One region of the Streptomyces sp. AC627_RSS907 genome, then DNA from elsewhere that is predicted to be linked to it. Evidence: riboswitches for the same ligand, from Rfam matches in the RefSeq annotation. Region 1 holds a riboswitch; each other region holds the start of a gene.

Evidence for each region. Region 1 has a riboswitch for cyclic di-AMP ahead of KUM32_RS34980 (M23 family metallopeptidase). Riboswitches for the same ligand answer to the same signal wherever they lie in the genome.
Region 2: another riboswitch for cyclic di-AMP. It lies ahead of KUM32_RS12000 (M23 family metallopeptidase); the one in region 1 lies ahead of KUM32_RS34980 (M23 family metallopeptidase).
Region 3: another riboswitch for cyclic di-AMP. It lies ahead of KUM32_RS25140 (transglycosylase family protein); the one in region 1 lies ahead of KUM32_RS34980 (M23 family metallopeptidase).
Region 4: another riboswitch for cyclic di-AMP. It lies ahead of KUM32_RS12830 (M23 family metallopeptidase); the one in region 1 lies ahead of KUM32_RS34980 (M23 family metallopeptidase).

Annotation. Positions count from the first base shown of each region.
Region 1 covers NZ_JAGMUE010000289.1:221,331-224,529, reverse strand. The annotation lists gene KUM32_RS34985 (tyrosine-protein phosphatase) at 1-610, opposite strand, end outside; partial or broken gene KUM32_RS44200 (alpha-galactosidase) at 705-853, shown strand; cyclic di-AMP (ydaO/yuaA leader) riboswitch at 1,231-1,389, shown strand; gene KUM32_RS34980 (M23 family metallopeptidase) at 1,394-2,317, shown strand; gene KUM32_RS34975 (SGNH/GDSL hydrolase family protein) at 2,524-3,199, shown strand, end outside.
Region 2 covers NZ_JAGMUE010000044.1:7,282-10,480, forward strand. The annotation lists gene KUM32_RS11995 (PrsW family intramembrane metalloprotease) at 1-617, shown strand, start outside; gene KUM32_RS12000 (M23 family metallopeptidase) at 750-1,784, opposite strand; cyclic di-AMP (ydaO/yuaA leader) riboswitch at 1,796-1,952, opposite strand; gene KUM32_RS12005 (PP2C family protein-serine/threonine phosphatase) at 2,196-3,199, opposite strand, start outside.
Region 3 covers NZ_JAGMUE010000115.1:1,249-4,447, forward strand. The annotation lists partial or broken gene KUM32_RS25130 (cytochrome P450) at 1-89, shown strand, start outside; gene KUM32_RS25135 (transglycosylase family protein) at 233-1,276, shown strand; cyclic di-AMP (ydaO/yuaA leader) riboswitch at 1,460-1,625, shown strand; gene KUM32_RS25140 (transglycosylase family protein) at 1,630-2,361, shown strand; gene eno (phosphopyruvate hydratase) at 2,664-3,199, shown strand, end outside.
Region 4 covers NZ_JAGMUE010000047.1:19,735-22,933, forward strand. The annotation lists gene KUM32_RS12825 (pitrilysin family protein) at 1-858, shown strand, start outside; cyclic di-AMP (ydaO/yuaA leader) riboswitch at 1,049-1,211, shown strand; gene KUM32_RS12830 (M23 family metallopeptidase) at 1,224-1,988, shown strand; gene KUM32_RS12835 (GntR family transcriptional regulator) at 2,177-2,875, shown strand; gene KUM32_RS12840 (HPr family phosphocarrier protein) at 2,998-3,199, opposite strand, start outside.

The sequences.
Region 1 (3,199 bases):
CGGAGCTGCTGCGGTGCACCTTGTAGCGGCGGTGCGCGGCGTTCGACTTCAGGTAGTCCTCGACGACGGCCTCGCGTTCGACACCGAGGGCGAGCAGGGTGATCGCGATCGACAGACCCGCGCGGTCCTTGCCGGCCGCGCAGTGCATGAGGGCGGGGACGCTGTCCTCGGCGAGTGCGTGCAGCACGCGGGAGTGCTCCGTTGTGCGCTCCTTGATGATCGTGCGGTAGGAGCCGATCATCCGCTGGGCGCCCTTGTCGTCCGCCAGGATCTCGCGCAGCTGGTCGAGGTCGCCGTCGCGGACCATCTTCCAGAACTCGGCGCCGTCGGCCGGATCGCTCAGCGGCAGGTTCACGTTGCGCACGCCCGGCAGCTCGACGTCGGGGCCCTCGAGCTTCTGGTCGGCCGCGTTGCGGAAGTCGAAGATGGTGTGCAGGCCCAGCGAGGCCAGGAACGCCGCGTCCTCCTCGGTGGCGTGCGCCAGGTGGCCGCTGCGGAACAGCACCCCCTGCCGCACCCGCCGTCCGTCCACGGTCGGCAGCCCGCCCAGGTCACGGAAGTTGCGCACACCGGCCAGCTCGGGCTCGGTCGACGGGACCTGCTGCGTCACGGGGGCTCCTCCCACTCCGCCCCGTCGGCGCTGCTCGACGACGGGCGCCACTCGACGATACGGCATCCCCTGCCTGCGGCAGTGAGTTGTGAAGGCACTGGTGGACCGGCTGTGGGCCGACCACCCGGGCGGTGCCTTCGCGTCCTGCCCGGATGGCGGCGGCCGGGCCGGTCTCGGTGTGCTCGCCCGCCGGGACACGGGGTGCGGACCTCGGCCGACACCGATCCGCTCGACCGGCTCGCCTCCGGGAGGGCTTCAGCCGGCCGCGGAGACCTCGACGCCACGGTGTTCCGACTCGACCGTATTCGGGCGTTCTGTTCTGAATTGAGGCTTGACGCCCAACGTGACCTGGAATAAAGGAGGCTGGGGCGGTCTCGCGTGAGCAGCGTCATATCCGTGACCGTGAGTTGCTCGTCATGCTCACGTAATTCAATCGGTTTTCAAGGCGCTTCACGGGAAACGGCGCACGCGGAATCGACGGAGTGTGACCGGTGATTCCCGCAACGGATCACGGAAAACACGTGCCCGGGCAATTCCTCGCTTGTCCCCGCGCGGCCGGGTCCCTTACGTTCACCACCGATCCGGACGGACGCCTAATCCTGCCGCCGACCGGAGCCCGCACTCATCCATCACCCGTACCCGGCAGGAGCGGGGGACCCACAGGCAGGACCGCCTGTTCCGGTTCCCGGAACAGGCTCGGGGTAAAGCCGCGCCCCTGCGCGGCCGGGCATCTCCAGCCCGCACCCGACAGCTCACCTCGCAGGCGCCGGAGAGGAACTCACCATGCCCGCGAAGGGTAAGCACCGTCGTACCAAGGCCATGCGCCTCACCCGCACCCTCGCCGTCGCCGGAACCGGTGGCGCCGCGCTCGCCCTCCCGCTGATGGGTGCCGCCGGCGCGCAGGCCGCTCCCGCGCAGTCCGCCTCCGAGCAGGCCGTGCGGTCCGTCCCGGCGACAGCAGGGCAGGCCGCCGGGAAGAACCCGGGCACGACGACGTACACCGTCAGGAGCGGGGACTCCCTGTCGGGGATCGCCGACGAGCAGCACGTCGACGGCGGCTGGAAGAAGCTCTACTCGGACAACCGCGAGGCCATCGGCTCCGACCCGTCGCTGATCCACCCGGGCCTCGAACTGTCCCTCGGCCGGCCGGCGGCGACCACCCCGGAGCAGCCCGCGGACAAGCCGGCCGAGAAGCCCGCCGCCCCGAAGCCCGCCGCGTCGGAGGACACCGTCTCGGAGAAGTCGCCGAACGCCACGACGACCTCCTCCCGCACGAGCACCCAGTCCGCAGGCACCGCCAGCGGCTACACCTCCCCCGTCCCCGGCGGCAGCGTCGGAACCCCGTACCACCAGTCGGGCAGCATGTGGTCCAGCGGCTACCACACCGGCACGGACTTCGTCGTCCCGACCGGCACCCCGCTCAAGGCCGTCGGCGCCGGCACGGTCGTCTCCGCCGGCTGGGGCGGCGCGTACGGCAACCAGGTCGTCATCGAGCTCGCCGACGGCCACTACGCCCAGTACGCCCACCTGTCCTCGCTCTCCGTCTCCGCCGGCCAGTCGGTGACGGCGGGCCAGCAGGTCGGCCTCTCGGGTGCCACCGGCAACGTGACCGGCCCCCACCTGCACTTCGAGATCCGCACCACGCCGGACTACGGCTCGGACGTGGACCCGCTGGCCTTCCTGCGCTCGCACGGCGTCCTGGTCTGACGACGGTTCCGGCGCGGCCCTCGCGCCGGAACGAAGGCCGGGCCCCGGTCCCGGGGTCCGGCCTTCGGCGTATTCCGCAATTGACGAACACTTTAGGCGTGGTCTTTCTCACCGCCCGTCAACCCCTTCCTACGGTCGCGTAGGTCACATTCCACGGTGAATCATGGGCCGATGTGGCAGACGATTCGAAGAGTGACAGCAGAGCAGTGATCGGGTCGTACGTGGCGGTGGGGGACAGCTTCACCGAGGGCGTCGGTGACCCCGGCCCCGACGGGGCGTTCGTCGGCTGGGCCGACCGGTTCGCCGTACTGCTCGCAGACCGGCGCCCCGAGGGCGACTTCACGTACACGAACCTCGCCGTGCGCGGCAGGCTGCTCGACCAGATCGTGGCGGAACAGGTCCCGCGGGCCGTCGAACTCGCACCGGACCTCGTCTCGTTCTGTGCGGGCGGCAACGACATCATCCGGCCCGGCACCGATCCCGACGAGGTGGCCGAGCGGTTCGAGCGGGCGGTGGCCGCGCTGACCGCCGCGGCCGGCACCGTCCTGGTGACGACCGGGTTCGACACCCGCGGGGTGCCGGTCCTCAAGCATCTGCGCGGCAAGATCGCCACGTACAACGGACACGTGCGCGCCGTCGCCGACCGCTACGGCTGCCCGGTGCTCGACCTGTGGTCGCTCCGGAGCGTCCAGGACCGCAGGGCGTGGGACGCGGACCGGCTGCACCTCTCCGCGGAGGGCCACACCCGCGTGGCGCTGCGGGCGGGCCAGGTCCTCGGCCTCGGCGTCCCGGCCGACCCGGACCAGCCCTGGCCGCCGCTGCCGCCCCGCGGCACCCTCGACGTCCGGCGGGACGACGTGCAGTGGGCACGGGAGTACCTGG
Region 2 (3,199 bases), on a different contig from region 1:
TGCTGCTCGCGATGGGCATGCACGCCCTGTGGAACGGTTCGGCCTCGTTCGGCGAGTACGGCTTCCTCGCGGTGTACGCGGCCTTCATGCTCCCCGCGTTCGGCCTGCTGACCTGGCTGGTGATCTGGACCCGGCAGCGCGAACTGGGCACCGTGCGGGCCGAACTGCCCGCGTACGTGGCGGCCGGGTGGCTGGCGCCGGCGGAGCCGTTCGTCCTCGGCTCGATGCGCGCCCGCCGCATCGCCCGGCAGCACGCCCGCCGGCACGCCGGGAAGCCGGCGGCGCGGGCGGTGGCGCAGTACGAGGCGTACGCGACCTCACTGGCCTTCCTGCGGCAGCGGGGGCGCCGGGGCAGGGCGGGCGCCGACTACGTCGTACGGGAGCGGGAACTGCTGGACGCCCTGTGGCAGCGACGGGACGCGGCACGTCCGGCCCTGGAGCACGCGGCCCTCGTCACGGCGCCGCGGGCCGTGCCACCGTGGCGGGGGCCCGGGGCGTACGGCCCCTACCCATGCCACGGCCCGTACGGCTACGTCTCCACGACGCCGGTGCCGCCGCAGTACCCCGCGCCGCACTGGTATCTGCCGTACCCGTCGCCCCGTCCCTACCAGCGATAGCCGCCCGGACGTCCGGCCCTGGCGGCGAGGCCTGGGCGAACGGCTTCCGCGGGGACCGGCAGCCCTGACGTCGGGGGGTCTGCGTCAGGACCGCCGGGGATCAGCGGCGGCGGGCGCCGGGAACGGTGCGGCTCAGAGAGTGAGGCCCTTGCTCTGCAGCCACGCCATGGGGTCGACGCCGCCGCCCGAGGCCGTGTGGACCTCCAGGTGGAGGTGGGCGCCCGTGACGTTGCCGGTGGCGCCGACGCGGCCGATGACGTCACCGGTGCTGACCTTCTGGCCGACGCTGACGCTGATGGAGGACTGGTGGGCGTACCAGATCTCGGTGCCGTCCTCGAGGGTGAGCACCGTCTTGTAGCCGTACGACCCGTCATAGCCGGCCGACGTGATCGTGCCGCTGTGCACCGCCTTGAGCAGCGTGCCCGTGGGTGCGGCGAAGTCGAGGCCGGTGTGGTGACCGGAGGACCAGTAGGCGCCGGCCTGGCCGAAGGTGGAGGAGATCGTGTACGAGGAGGTCGGCAGCGTGTACTGCTTGGCCAGCTTCGCGAGCCGCTCGGCCTCGGCCTTCTTCGCGGCCTCCTCCTCCGCCTTCTTCTTGGCGGCGGCGGCCTTGGCCTTGGCTTCCCTCTCCGCCTTGGCGGCGGCTTCCGCGGCCTGCTTCTCGGCGGCGGCCGCAGCCTCCGCGGCGGCCTTGCTCTCGACCTGGGCCTGCTGCTGCTCGGCCTGCGCCATGATCCGGGCCCGCAGGGTCTCACCGGCGTCGGTGGTGCCCTCCGTGGTGTCGGTGGAGGTCGTGCCGATGCTGCTGAGGGGGGTGGCGGTGCCCTGCGGCTCCGGCTCCTCGTCGCTGTCGGAGATCAGCGAGCCCACGTTCGGCAGGTCCGGCATGGAGATCGGCACCGGCGGCTTGCCGGTCTGCGCGCTGGCCATGCCGCCCGCTCCGACGGCGGCGATGACACCGACGCCGAGGACGGTGGAGCTGCGGGCGAGCCCGCCGCGCTGCTTGGCGACGCGGTGCCGGCCGCGTACGGGGCGGATGGACTCCTCGGTGGGGTTCCATTCCTCCCAGGGGCCCTCTTCGGCGCGGTGGCCGTCGTAGCCGAAGGTGTCGGTGCCGTGCCCGCTGGGCACGAACGGGGCCTCGGGGGCAGGCCGGTTGGACGCCACGTGGGCGTACTCCTTTCCTTCCTTCCGCCTACCGGGTTAGCTGACGGGTTCGGAGCAGGAAGGTCTCCTACGCGCGTATACCGGCCGTGTCTCCACGGCGGCATACGCCCGATTCACCCCAAGGTGGTGGTTCCCCGGTTCCCTTACGGGATTCGGCGCGTGCGCACGGAGCCGCCTTCTGTGACGGCTGGGACGACCGCGCTGCGTTATCGAACGTTAATAGACGGGGGCCTCGGATTCCAAGCCGTTCCGCTTGATCGTTAACGGATCCCCGGCGGACGTAAGCCTCACGAGCGGCGAAAACAGGGCGACTTGACCACCCCTCAGCGGCGCCTTCCCTCCAGGCCTCTTCTGATGGTGTGTCAGTTGTTATGCGGAGGGCGCTCGCACCGTCACCGATCGTGATGACGGTCAGGGCCGTCGTACGGCGAGCAGGGCCATGTCGTCCGCCATGCCGCCACCGGAGTGCCGGCGCACGTCTTCGGCCAGGGTGTCGAGCAGTCGGGCCGGATGCCGGAAGACGGAACCGGCCAGGCGCTCGTGCGGCTCGTAGAACGCGTTCCGGTCGTCGCGGGCTTCCGACAGGCCGTCGGTGTACAGCAGCAGCGTGGCCCCACCGGGGAAGTCGACCTCCTCCGCCCGGTCGGGCCACACACCCAGCTCTCCCATGCCGAGCGGCAGCGCCGACTCCCGGGCGGGCAGCGAGAGCAGGGTGCCGTCGGCGTACAGCAGCAGGGGTGGCGGATGGCCCCGGTTGACGATGCGGACCACGCCCGCGCCGTGCGGGAGTTCGGCGAGGACTGCGGTGGTGAACCCCTCGAAGGCGTCCAGGCCTTCCCGCCGGGTGCCCTCGCGAGCCAGGGCCCGTTCCAGGCGCTGCGCCACCGCCTCCAGCGTCGACTCCTGCTCGGCGGCCTCCCGGAAGGCGCCGATCACGACCGCGACGGCGGCCACCGCGCCCATGCCCTTGCCCCGCACGTCCCCGACGATGAGCCGCACGCCGTGCGCGCTGTCCTGCACCGCGTACAGGTCACCGCCGATGAAGGCGTCGGCCTGCGCGGCCTCGTAGCGGGCGGCGATCTCGAAGCCGCCGATCCGCTCGGCGGGCTCGGGCAGCACGGCGCGCTGGGCGGCCTCGGCGATCTCACGGACGGACACGAGACGCTCGTCGGTGCGGCGGACGAAGGCGTTGACGAGGACGGCGAGCGCCGCGACCGTCGCGATGGTGATCAGCTCCGTGAGGGAGTCGACGTAGTGGGCGACACCCTTGGTGAGCTGGAGCCCGATCACGGCGACGACGGCGGCGACGCCGGTGAGCACCGTGCCGCGCCGTGAGTAGACCGGGGCGGCGACCAGCGGGGCGGCCGTGTAGAGGGGGCCCGCGGTGAAGTACCGCGGGGTCAGGACGTCGTACA
Region 3 (3,199 bases), on a different contig from region 1:
TCATCATGCGCGGTCTGCGCACCCTGCCCGTCTCCTTCACACCGGGCACGTCATCGGCCGACAAGGGTGGCCCGGCGACGCAAAAGTGACACGCGCTCAACTCTGTGATCTTCACGTGATCTGTGCGGGATGAACTTGTGACAGGCGATCATCTGCCTATACGTTCACGGATCAGCGTGGTGGGGAGCATCGTCCACCGCGTGGCCCACGTCGTCTCGTGAAAGGTCGTCGCATGCTCTCCGGGAACGGTCGTCACCGCCGCCCCCGCCAGGCTCCCGCCCTGGTCGTCGCCGCCGGAGTGACCGGCTCCGCCATCGCGATCCCCCTCCTCGGCGCCACCGGCGCCCACGCGGCCGACGGGGTGAACTGGGACCGGGTCGCCGAGTGCGAGACCGGCGGAGCCTGGAGCCAGAACAGCGGCAACGGGTACTACGGCGGCCTGCAGCTGTCCCAGGAGGCATGGGAGCAGTACGGCGGTCTGGCGTACGCGCCGAGCGCCGACCAGGCCAGTCGCGCCCAGCAGATAAGAGTCGCCGAGAAGATCCACGCGGCCCAGGGCATCGCCGCCTGGCCGACCTGCGCCGTGCTCTCGGGGCTGGGCGACGACCGGGTGCCCGCGGACAGCGGTACGGCGGCGACGGGTGACGGCCCGTCGAAGGGGTCGGACACCTCGGGGACGTCGACCGCCCCCGAGTCGGCCGAATCGCCGGAACCGTCCGGTGTCTCCGGCTCCTCCGGTCCGGCCGGGACGACGGAGCCGACGTCCGGCACGTCGCCTTCCTCTTCCGCCCCGCCGACTCCTGACTCCTCGTCGGCCACGGAGGACGAACCGGCCAAGTCCGACACATCCACCGAATCCGATTCCACGGCGCGCACCGACCGGCGCGGGTCCGGCGGTTCGTCCACGGCCACGCCCGAGGACGGGGAGACGGGCAAGGCGGGGCAGGAGGGCGGCACTTCGGGGCTCACCGACACCGGGGACTCCGGTTCGGGCCGGCACCGCGGCGGCAGTGCCGACGAGGGGACGGCGGACGGCCGTACGGCTGGGTCGTCGGGCCGGCACGCCTCGCGCGGCGAGGGTGGCGCGCGGGAGGTCGTGGACGGCTCCTACACCGTCCGTTCCGGTGACAGTCTCTGGGGCATCGCCGACTCCCTTGAGATCGACGGCGGATGGCACTCGCTGTACGCCGGCAACAAGACGGTCGTCGGCGACGACCCGGACCACATCCTGCCCGGTCAGACCCTTACGGTCACGGGCGAACCGGTCGAGAAGTAGGGGGAGTTCGCGTCACGGTTCGGGGGCGTATGTCCGTTTTGGATCTCGTGAGAGATAGGTCTCAGAAGCCGTGATCGTCTTTGAAAAACCGCGGAGCGCGTGCCTACGGTCATGACCGCTCGCCACCGCGGGCCCCGGTTGCCGCAACGCCGAATCCTGCCAGCGGCCGTCCGGGAACAGTCGTCGCGTCGAGCGCCGAAGGCAGGAGCGGGGGACCCAAGGTAGGTGCCGCACCGGGCAGTTGACCGGAGCGGCTAGGGGTGGAGCCGAGTTCCGTGAGGAACCCGGCCGGGCAACTCAACCGGCCCGAACCCGACAGCTCACCTCGCAGGCGTCGGTGAGGGGATCGATCCATGCTGTTCTCCGGCAAGGGCAAGCACCGTCGTCCGTCCAAGGCCACCCGTGTCATCGCCGTCGCCGGTGTCACCGGCGCGGCCGTCGCCGCCCCGCTGATGGCGGCCGGCAACGCCTCCGCCGCCACCGCGTCCGAGTGGGACACCGTCGCCCAGTGCGAGTCCGGCGGCAACTGGTCCATCAACACCGGCAACGGCTACTACGGCGGCCTGCAGTTCTCCGCCTCCACCTGGGCCGCCTACGGCGGTACGCAGTACGCCGCCACCGCCGACCAGGCCACCAAGGCGCAGCAGATCGCGGTCGCCGAGAAGGTGCTCGCCGGTCAGGGCAAGGGTGCCTGGCCGGTCTGCGGCACCGGCCTGTCGAACGCCGCGTACACCGGTGGCGGCTCGGGAGGGACCCAGGACAGCGGTTCCTCGCAGGGCTCCGACTCCGGCGGCTCCGAGAGCGCGCAGAGCCAGAGCGGTGGCTCCACCGAGCGTTCCACCGAGCAGAAGGCCTCCCGCTCCGCCGAGCGTCCGGCGGCCAAGAAGGAGACCGTCACCACCCCGACCGGCAAGAAGGTCGAGAAGGGTGACGGCGAGTACAAGGTCGTCGAGGGCGACACCCTCAGCTCGATCGCCGAGGCGCACGACGTCAAGGGTGGCTGGGCGAAGCTGTTCCAGCTGAACGACGACATCGTCGACGACGCCGACCTGATCTACCCGGGCCAGCAGCTGCACCTGAAGTAAGCGGCGGCCCCCTTGCTCCCGTCCCGGTGCGTGTTCCCCCGTACGCGCCGGGACGGGATTTTCACGTTCCGCCCCCGCCGCCGCTCCTGGGCCCCGCTCCCGTCCCGCTTCGCTCCCCGATTCCGCCTCCGTTTCCGCGGACGTCTTTGTTCCGTTCGGAAACAATTTACTCTCGGTTCTGTCCATCGGGTGGGCGACCGGCTGGCCGATCGCCCGGAGCCGGTTAGGCTCGTCCCGCAGAGCCGCTGCGGTCCTGCGGACCCGCGTCACACCGAAGCGTCACATTGAAGAAGGAGATGCTCGTGCCGTCCATCGACGTCGTCGTAGCCCGGGAAATCCTGGACTCCCGAGGCAACCCCACGGTCGAGGTCGAGGTCGGCCTCGACGACGGCAGCACGGGTCGTGCCGCCGTGCCGTCCGGTGCCTCCACCGGCGCCTTCGAGGCCATCGAACTCCGTGACGGCGATGCCAACCGTTACCTGGGCAAGGGCGTCGAGAAGGCCGTCCTGGCCGTCATCGAGCAGATCGGCCCGGAGCTCGTCGGCTACGACGCCACCGAGCAGCGCCTGATCGACCAGGCGATGTTCGACCTCGACGCCACCGACAACAAGGGCTCGCTCGGCGCCAACGCCATCCTCGGCGTCTCGCTCGCCGTCGCCCACGCCGCCTCCGAGGCCAGCGACCTGCCGCTCTTCCGCTACCTGGGCGGCCCGAACGCGCACCTGCTGCCGGTGCCGATGATGAACATCCTGAACGGCGGCTCGCACGCCGACTCCAACGTGGACATCCAGGAGTTCATGATCGCCCCGATCGGCGCGGAGTCCTTCTCCGAGGCCCT
Region 4 (3,199 bases), on a different contig from region 1:
TCGCGCCCGCGTCAGGGCACCGAGGAGACGGTCGCGCGCATCGACTCGGGGGCCGTGCGCGCCTTCTACGAGAAGCACATCCGCCCCGCCACGGCCACCGCCGTGGTGGTCGGCGACCTCACCGGCGTCGACCTCGACGCGCTGCTCGGCGACACGCTGGGCGCGTGGACCGGTTCCACCGCCGAGCCGCGCCCCGTGCCCCGGGTGACCGCCGACGACACCGGCCGGGTCGTCATCGTGGACCGCCCCGGAGCGGTCCAGACGCAGTTGCTGATCGGCCGCACCGGCGCCGACCGGCACGATCGCGTGTGGCCCGCGCAGGTGCTCGGCACCTACTGCCTGGGCGGCACCCTCACCTCCCGCCTGGACCGCGTCCTGCGTGAGGAGAAGGGATACACCTACGGCGTACGGGCGTTCGGCCAGGTCCTGCGGTCCGCCCCCGACGGCACGGGCGCCGCCATGCTCGCCATCAGCGGCTCCGTCGACACCCCCAACACCGGCCCCGCCCTGCAGGACCTGTGGACCGTGCTGCGCACGCTCGCCGAGGGCGGGCTCACCGACGCCGAGCGCGACGTCGCGGTGCAGAACCTCGTCGGTGTGGCGCCGCTGAAGTACGAGACCGCGGCGGCCGTGGCGAGCACGCTGGCCGACCAGGTCGAGCAGCACCTGCCCGACGACTACCAGGCCACGCTCTACCGTCAACTCGCCGAGACCGGCACGGTGGAGGCCACGGCGGCGGTGGTGAACGCCTTCCCGGTGGACCGGCTGGTGACGGTCCTCGTCGGTGACGCGGCGCAGATCAAGGAGCCGGTCGAGGCCCTCGGCATCGGCGAAGTCACCGTGGTGGCCGCCGAGTAGGGCGGACGGGTGAAGGGGCCCTGGTGACGGATGTGTCACCAGGGCTGCCTTTTGTCCGAATTGAGAGAGAGGCTGCCCGTCTGCCCTGTGGCATGCGCTACAAAAAGCCGGTTGCGTTTGAGGATTGAAGGCAGCCGCGTCTAGCGTCGTCCGGGCTGTTCGTCAGGCAGTGCGCCGCACCCGCGGCACCGGACAGTCATCGCCGAGTCCCCGTACGGCGCGAGCCAGGGGAGCCGGGGACCCACCGCAGTCCCTGGGGTGAATCGGACGCCCGCGCCCAGCGCGGGGGTCCGTAGGAGACCTTCCTGCTCCGAACCCGTCAGCTAACCCGGTAGGCGAGAGGGAAGGAAAGGAACAGCCTCCACATGGCGTTCACGCGCGCCACCGGTAAGCACCGCCGTCCCAGCCGGATGCACCGCACCACCGCCCGCGCGGCGGGTGTCGCGGCCCTCGCGACCACCGGCGTCGTCGGCACCCTCGCGGCTCCGGCGCTCGCCGCCGAGCCCGAGGTGGAGCAGAGCGGACTCACCCCGGTCGTCACCATCGGCGACTCCGTGGCCCACGAGATCGACGCCCAGGCCGCCGCGCAGAAGCAGGCCGCCCTGGACGCCGCCGCCCGTGAGGCGGCCGAGGAGGCCGCGCGCGAGCGGGCGGCCGAGGCGGCCGAGGAGGCGCGCGAGGCCAAGGAGCGCGCCGCGCGCGAGGCGGAGCGCAAGCGCCTCAACACCTTCGTGGCGCCGATCACCGCCTCCTACGTCTCCACCGCCTACCAGGCCGGCAGCTCCCTGTGGTCCTCCGGCAGTCACACCGGCATCGACTTCCACGCCTCCAGCGGCACCACCGTGCACGCGGTCGGCGTCGGCACGGTCGTCGAGGCCGGCTGGGGCGGCGCGTACGGCAACCAGGTCGTGATCAGGATGCACGACGGCACGTACACCCAGTACGGCCACCTGTCGTCCATCGGCGTCCGGGTGGGTCAGTCGGTCGTCGCCGGCCAGCAGATCGGCCTCTCCGGTGCCACCGGCAACGTCACCGGACCCCACCTGCACTTCGAGGCCCGCACGAGCCCCGAGTACGGCTCGGACATCGACCCCGTCGCCTACCTCCGCTCCCACGGCGTCAACGTCTGACGGCGGACGGCACGGCGACCGAAAGCCCCGGCTCCCCGAGCCGGGGCTTTCGGATTTCCGGGGGCGGTGTTGTCCAAAAAATATCCATGAAATCCGCCGCGCCGTCCGAATGTCCGCCCCATTGGCCTAGAGTCACGGAACACACGTCAATCGTCGACGTTTCACGGGGATTAAGGCGGAGGTCGGTCATGCGTATTCCGGCGCACTCGGTGTGCACGGCGATCCGGGACGACATCGTCGCCGGCGTCCACGGACGCGGCAGCCGGCTCACCGAGGAACTCCTCGCCCGCCGCTACGGCGTCTCCCGCGTCCCCGTCCGCGAGGCGCTGCGCACGCTGGAGGCCGAGGGGTTCGTGGTGACCCGGCGGCACGCGGGCGCGTGCGTCGCGGAGCCGTCCGAGCAGGAGGCCGCCGACCTGTTGGAGACGCGTACGCTCCTGGAGCCGCTCGGCGCTTCCCGGGCCGCCCGGCGCCGCACCGAGGCCCATCTCAAGGTGCTGCGCGGGCTGGTCAGACTGGGCCAGGAACGCGCCAGGCGGGGCAGCGGCGAGGACCTGCGTTCACTGGGCGGCTGGTTCCACGAGACCCTCGCGCAGGCCGCCGGCAGTCCCTCCCTGACGGCGCTGCTGACCCAGTTGCGCCACAAGATCGCCTGGATGTACGCCGTGGACGCGCCGGCCGGGCCGGTGGAGTGCTGGGCGGAGCACGGCGCGATCGTCGACGCGGTGGCCCGGGGCGACGCCGAGCGCGCGCGGGCGCTCATGGCGCTGCACACCGAGCGGTCGGTACCGGCCCACCGGTTGCGATTCGCCTCCGACGGTGACCAGCGGGCGGAACGTGTGAGGAACTCGCAACGTCCCGTAAACATGTCGAGCCTGCGGCATTAACGCGGGCGCCGTATACAAAGAGGAGCTGATTCCGGGGGCCATTTTCTGCTGCCCGGAAAAGGGAAAGCGAAAGGCCCACTCCGTGGTCCGGTCCGGGGCGGGCCTTTCGGTGCTGCCGTCGCTCAGACGGTCTCGGGGAGTTCTTCGAGACCCTCGGAGACCAGCTTCGCCAGCCGCTCCAGGGCGGCCTCCGCGCCCTCGGCGTCGGAGGCGAGGACGATCTCCTCGCCGCCCTGGGCGCCGAGACCGAGGACGGCCAGCATGGAGGCCGCGTTGACGGGGGCCCCGTCGGCCTTGGCGATCGTCACCGGGACGCCTGTGGCC